Regions from separate parts of the Pectinatus sottacetonis genome, predicted to be linked through region 1. Evidence: riboswitches for the same ligand, from Rfam matches in the RefSeq annotation. Region 1 holds a riboswitch; the other holds the start of a gene.
What was found. A riboswitch is a leader RNA that binds a small molecule or an ion and turns the genes downstream of it on or off. The one in region 1 is predicted to bind ZMP and ZTP.

Region 1 (3,432 bases):
TGCATCACATTTACTATATCCATCGAGTAATGCTGTAAGATTTTTTATACGTATTTCACTGGTCTTTCCCAAAGCACCGGGAACTATGGAAAATGTATAGGAAATACCATCACGGCAATCATCATAAGATATATTTGCTATCGATTTCATGGCTGCCAAAGCACCATTTTTATCACGTCCATGCATCGGATTAGCCCCTGGAGCCAATGGTTCTCCAAGTTTTCTGCCATCAGGCGTTGTACCAGTTTTCTTCCCATACATTACATTTGAAGTTATTGTCAATACTGAAAGAGTATGCTTTGCTCCGCGATATGCCGGATATTTTCTAAGATCAGTAATAAATTCATGGGTAATTTCTTTGGCAAAAACATCTACTCGTGGATCGTTATTGCCATATTTAGGGAAATCTCCTTCTATGGTGAAATCAACTGCCACACCAGCATCATTGCGGATAGGTTTTACTTTTGCATACTTTATCGCACTAAGTGAATCGACAGCAACAGATAATCCCGCTACACCAAAAGCCATAAGACGTTCGATTTTACTATCATGCAGAGCCATTTGTTCGGCTTCATAAGCATGCCTGTCATGCGAGTAATGAATGATATTCATTGTATTTACATAAAGACCTGCCAGCCATTCCAATACCTGGGAATATTTTTTTCTGACATCTTCATAATCAAGATATTCACCCTGTGGTAATGACATTTCCGGTGCAAGCTGTTTATTGGTTTTTTCATCCTTTCCTCCATTTATAGCTAATAATAAGGATTTAGCTAAATTTGCTCTTGCCCCAAAAAATTGCATCATTTTTCCCAGCTTCATTGCCGATACACAACAGGTAATGCCATAATCATCACCGTAAACCGGACGCATGACTTCATCATTTTCATATTGAACCGCACTTGTCTTTATTGAAACATCTGCTGCAAAACGCTTAAATTCTTCCGGCAGACGTGGTGACCAAAGTACCGTCATATTAGGTTCCGGAGCTGGCCCCAGATTAATAAGTGTATGCAGCATACGCATAGATGTCTTTGTGACCAGAGTACGCCCATCTTCTCCCATTCCGCCTATGGCTTCTGTAACCCATATAGGGTCACCTGCAAAAAGTTCATTATATTGCGGCGTACGCAGCATACGTACTAAACGAAGCTTTATAACAAACTGGTCTATAATTTCCTGCGCCTGGGATTCTGTCAATATTCCCCGCTTAAAATCACGTTCTATATAAATATCAATAAATGTTGATACCCGTCCAAGCGACATTGCCGCTCCATTCTGCTCTTTGACTGCTGCCAAATAGCCAAAATATATCCATTGTACTGCTTCCACTGCATTTTGAGCAGGACAACTTATATCAAAACCATAAGTTCTGGCCATTGCTTTCAATTCTTTCAATGCTGCTATCTGCTGCGCAATTTCATCTCTTGACCGAACTGTTTCTTCTAACATTTCACCCGCAAAAGAAATTATCCTATCATCTTCTTTTTGCTTGATCAAAGCATCTATCCCATAAAGGGCAATGCGCCTGTAATCCCCTATTATACGCCCACGACCATAAGCATCAGGCAGCCCTGTTAAAAGTCCTAATGAACGGGCTTTACGCATTTCAGGTGTATATAAGGAAAACACTACATCATTGTGTGTTTTTACATATTTAGAATAAATTTCTCTTATTTTGGGACTGAGTTCATAGCCATATTCTTCGCAGGCTTGTACCGCCATACGCAGTCCACCGTTAACTATAACACCGCGTTTTAACGGTTCATCCAACTGTAATCCAACAATAACCTCATTTTCTTTATCTATATAACCGGGAGCATGTGATGTAATTGATGATACTTTCTCTGTATCAACATCAAGCACTCCGTTTTTTGCCCGTTCTTGTTCTAAAAGTACTTTGCATTTATTCCATACTGTTTCAGTTCTTTTTGTTGTCCCTGCAAGAAATTCTGTACCATTTTCATATGGTGTATAATTTTTTTGAATAAAATTTCTTACATTAATTTCGCTCTGCCATCTGCCTTTTTTAAAATCAATCCAATAATCACTCATGATGTGTCCTCCCTAAAACAAATGTTTTTTCATCTTCGTCAAAAAATTTAGATCAATTATAGAAATACATTTTCAGGACAAACAAAAAGCCGCCTGAGCAAATGTACCTCTGCCCAGGCGGCCGACTTTAAGTGATACAGTCCCCTGTGGTAACCCACAATTCCGCCAGTTCCGTATCTACTGTTAGTTAAACTTTTCTACATCGATATTATAAATAAATATTTTTATAATGTCAACTGTTAATATTTATTCCCATAGTTAATTTACTCTTAACGGTTAATTGATTTTACCCTGTCACGGTAAGTATGCCTGACACCCCTTATTGCAACAGAATATGCCATAATATTTTCTTCCAAATCTTGTTACAGTTTATTTCTGCAAAAATTCTGCTGTTTTCTTAAAAGCATTTCGGCAGGCTGCTATTGTTCTTTCAATATCTTCCTCCGTATGCGCACCACTCACAAACAAAGTTTCAAATTGTGATGGAGCAAGATAAATATTCTGTTCAAGCATCGCTTTGAAATAAACCTTAAATGCTTCCTGATCTGATGCTGCCGAAGTATCATAATCATAAACTTCATTTTCATTAAAAAATATACCAAACATAGACCCCGCCTGATGTATCTGGATCTTTATACCTGCATTATGTGCAGCTTCCTGCATGCCCAGCAGTAATTTCTTTGTTTTCAATGTCAGCATACGACTGTAGTCAGGCTGACCAGCCTCTGGTTCCGCCGTAAGTATAGATAATGTAGCAATACCTGCTGTCATTGCCAGAGGATTGCCACTTAAGGTGCCTGCCTGATAAACCGGTCCAATCGGGGCAATCATGTCCATAATTTCTTTTTTTCCACCGTAAGCTGCTACTGGTAGTCCGCCACCAATTATCTTTCCCAGACATGTCATATCTGGTTTTATGCCATAAGCCGCCTGTGCTCCCCCCAGTGAAGCACGAAAACCACACATTACTTCGTCAAAGATCAAAACTGTTCCATGTTTTTCTGTAAGTTCCCGCAGTGTCCGCAAATATCCCTGTTTAGGTAAAACCAATCCCATATTTCCTGCCACAGGTTCAACAATAATGGCCGCAATTTCATCTCCCTGTTCTTCCATAACCTTCGTTATCGCCGCCGTATCATTGTAAGGGACTGTAACAGTATCTTTTGTTGTTCCCTTAGTGACACCAGGGCTGTCAGGCACACCAAAGGTAGCTGCACCCGAACCTGCTTTAACCAAAAGGCTGTCTGCATGTCCATGATAACAGCCGATAAATTTAACAAATTTTTCCCGACCTGTATAGCCGCGCGCCGCGCGAATAGCACTCATTGTGGCTTCTGTACCGGAATTAACCATACGAATCTTCTCTATTGACGG
Region 2 (3,432 bases), 550 kb from region 1:
GTGCCTATAGAAACCTTTCTGTAAATCATTTCTATGTATTTTTCATTAACGCGGATACAGCCGTTTGAAGCATATTTTCCTATGGAGTCCGGACGGTTGGTACCATGAATACCATAATTGCCGCCAATACCGATCCAGCGGTATCCAATAGGGTTTTCTGGCCCGGAAGGAATCTGAATATCGGTGTCATCAGGATCTATCCATGTGGGATTTTTTTCTTTGTAAATTATTTTGAAATCTCCTACAGGGGTGGGCGTATCCGGTTTACCAACGGCAACAGGATAAGCGGCAGTACAGGTATTATTATCGTAAATCCTTATCCAATGTGCGGGAATATTTACCAGTAGGTGAATAGAAGGCTTAGCCGGAGCTGGTTCAGGCAGCTTTTTTTCCGCGTTGGTGTAGGAATAATTGGTAAAAAACATTATAACAGTAGAAAAAATAATCAGTACATAACGCATCATAACATCTACTCTTTTCTTTTATTTGTTATAGACTTAATATAAAATATACCATATTTATCTTTTTATTCCAATTCCCTGCCGCTTGATGAGGGAAAGTTTATTTTCTGTTGAATTATTATTTATTGGGGATGATAGGACAGGCTGAATACAGGTTTAGCAATATATTAAAGTAGACAAGGACAGTTAAAAATATTATAATAAATGCAAGTTTTATGGTATAATATCCAATTAGAATACTTATATTACAGAGGTTTTACAATGCCGTAATTTAGGAGGCTGCTTGATGAAAAAAAGAGTAGATCCGGAGTTGTTTGATTTTCCGGTCGATAAAATTAAAAAGGGATTTTATAGTGATATTTATTTTTTGCGTACCCAGGAGATATTGGAACAGTCCAATATAAAGCCGCATGTTACAGTGCAGGTATTTCAACGTGATTATGCGATGCTTTGCGGAATAGACGAAGTTATTGCCTTGATAAGAAAATGTTCGCGCAATCCGCAGGGGTTAAAAATAAAGGCACTGCATGATGGGGATAAAATAGCTCCATGGGAAACGGTAATGACTATAGAAGGAAATCTGGCTGATTTTATTCATTTGGAGACAGTATATTTGGGAATTTTAGCAAGACGTACTAAAATAGCGACAAACTGTAGTCGGGCAGTAGAAGCAGCCAATGGTAAACCGGTATTATTTTTCCCATCACGTTTTGATGAATATACGGTGCAGGAAGGCGACGGATATGCTGCTAAAGTCGGTGGAATGAGTAATGTGTCTACGCCGGCGAATGCAATGTGCTGGGGCATAGAAGCTGCCGGAACTATTCCGCATGCGTTAATTGCAGCAATGGGCGGTGATTCACTAGCAGCAACGAGGGCTTTTGATAAATATATGGACCCTAAAATAAGCCGGATTGCATTAGTCGATTTTAATAATGATTGTGTTAATACTAGTCTGGCTATTGCCCGTGAACTTGGAGACCGGCTGGAAGGAGTACGTCTTGATACATCGGATAAGATGGTCGATGTTTCTCTTATCGGACAGATGGGGCATTTTAAGCCGACCGGGGTAAATGAGCAATTGGTAAGAAATGTCAGGACTGCGCTCGATAAAGAGGGTTTTAATCATGTGAAAATAATTGTATCAGGCGGGTTCAATCCTGAACGTATTCATTTGTTTGAAGAAAATAAAGTTCCGGTTGATGTTTATGCAGTCGGCAGCAATATTTTTGCTACTAATGTAGATTTTACTTCTGATGTTGTACTGCTTGATGGAAAACCATGTGCAAAAACAGGACGTCATTATATACCTAATGACCGACTTGAGGATGTAGAAATGTAGGCGTTAATTATGGTTGGGTTTGGAGATTTTATTATTCTTTGTCTTATTTGTGCGATGATAGCGTATACTTTTTGGGATGATCTTTTTACACAGCAATAGAATATGTAATGGTAAAGTGTTTGTTGACAAGATAGAAGTTGGTTGTTATAATAAACTCATATTAAAAAAGTGCAGATATAGTACAGGCCTGACGGATAATGTGGAATTGACCACATGGACTGTATTATAGTGATAAGCCGACCGTCTGGGCAGAGATATTGAGCCTGGACGGTCTTTTTGTTTTCCGGCAGACTTTTATCTCTTGAGTTTATTTTCTTATTTTAAAGGAGAGTGCAAAGTGAGAAATCGTTGGCTTATTGCCCTATCAGCAATTGGAATCCATATTTGTATTGGCAGTGTGTATGCGTGGAGTGTATTGACCAGACCGATCATGCAGCAAATGGGTTTTTCTCTTAAACAGACTACATGGACATTTTCTCTGGCAATTTTATTTTTAGGGTTGTCAGCGGGGTTTTTAGGTAGTTTTGTCGAAAAACTTGGACCGAAAAAAAGCGGTTTGGTTTCAATGGTATTTTTTGTACTGGGAATGTTTGGAACAGCACTGGCGCTGAAAATGCACAGCTTGTGGGCATTATATATGTTTTATGGTGTCATTGGCGGTGTAGGATTAGGAGTAGGATATATAACACCTGTTTCTACTTTGGTAAAATATTTTCCTGATAAACGTGGATTTGCCACGGGACTTGCTATTATGGGGTTTGGGTTTGCCAGTCTTATTGCTGGTCCACTTATGCAGTATTTGACGACATCATATGGACTTGTTGGCAATTTTTTGATTTTGGGCTGTGCATATATGGTTGTGATGACCGCATCAGCATTATATCTGAAACCACCCGTCAGCATTTCGGTGTCAGATGATAAGAATATTACGAGAATGAATAGGGGAATGACAGCACATGATGCTTTTAAGACATGGCAGTTTGCTGCATTGTGGTGGATATTTTTTGTAAATATAACTTGTGGTATAGGATTACTGGCAGTGGCGTCACCAATGGCACAGGATGTGGTCAAAATGACGCCGGCAGCGGCAGCTTCAATGGTTGGGATAATTGGGCTTTTAAATGGGTTTGGCCGGATTTTTTGGTCGACTATTTCTGATTATATAGGGCGTGGTTATACGTATGCTTTATTTTTCCTGATTGAAATAGGAGCTTTTTGGCAGCTGGCACAGGTAGACAGTGCAGCTGTTTTCCAGGGACTGATATTTCTGATAATAAGTTGTTATGGCGGGGGATTTTCCTGTATGCCGGCATATTTGAGTGATATATTTGGGACAAGGCAGCTTAGTGCTATTCATGGCAGGATATTGACGGCCTGGGGAATAGCTGGAGTTGTAGGGCCGGTGCTTGTTTCCTGGCTGCGTGAAACAACAAATAGTTATACACTGACATTATATTTCTTTTCGGGTTGTTTTGTTGTGAATTTTATTATCGCGCTGGTGTTGAAGCATCGAGGGAAAATAGCAGCAAAAACAGCGTCAATAAAAACAATATAATATATCGGCAGCATAATATAAAAATAAGTACTGTACCAGAAATAAATGGTATAGTACTTATTTTTTGTTTTGTT

Region 2: it holds a riboswitch for ZMP and ZTP, as region 1 does, so the genes downstream of both, I6760_RS03875 (L-lactate MFS transporter) here and pflB (formate C-acetyltransferase) in region 1, are expected to answer to the same signal.

What each region holds. Positions count from the first base shown of each region.
Region 1 is NZ_WIQK01000001.1:1,382,184-1,385,615, reverse strand. It holds gene pflB (formate C-acetyltransferase) at 1-2,058, opposite strand, end outside; ZMP/ZTP riboswitch at 2,163-2,241, opposite strand; gene I6760_RS13130 (hypothetical protein) at 2,328-2,399, opposite strand; gene hemL (glutamate-1-semialdehyde 2,1-aminomutase) at 2,428-3,432, opposite strand, start outside.
Region 2 is NZ_WIQK01000001.1:830,510-833,941, reverse strand. It holds gene I6760_RS03885 (L,D-transpeptidase) at 1-464, opposite strand, end outside; gene I6760_RS03880 (nicotinate phosphoribosyltransferase) at 748-1,803, shown strand; ZMP/ZTP riboswitch at 1,977-2,060, shown strand; gene I6760_RS03875 (L-lactate MFS transporter) at 2,141-3,358, shown strand.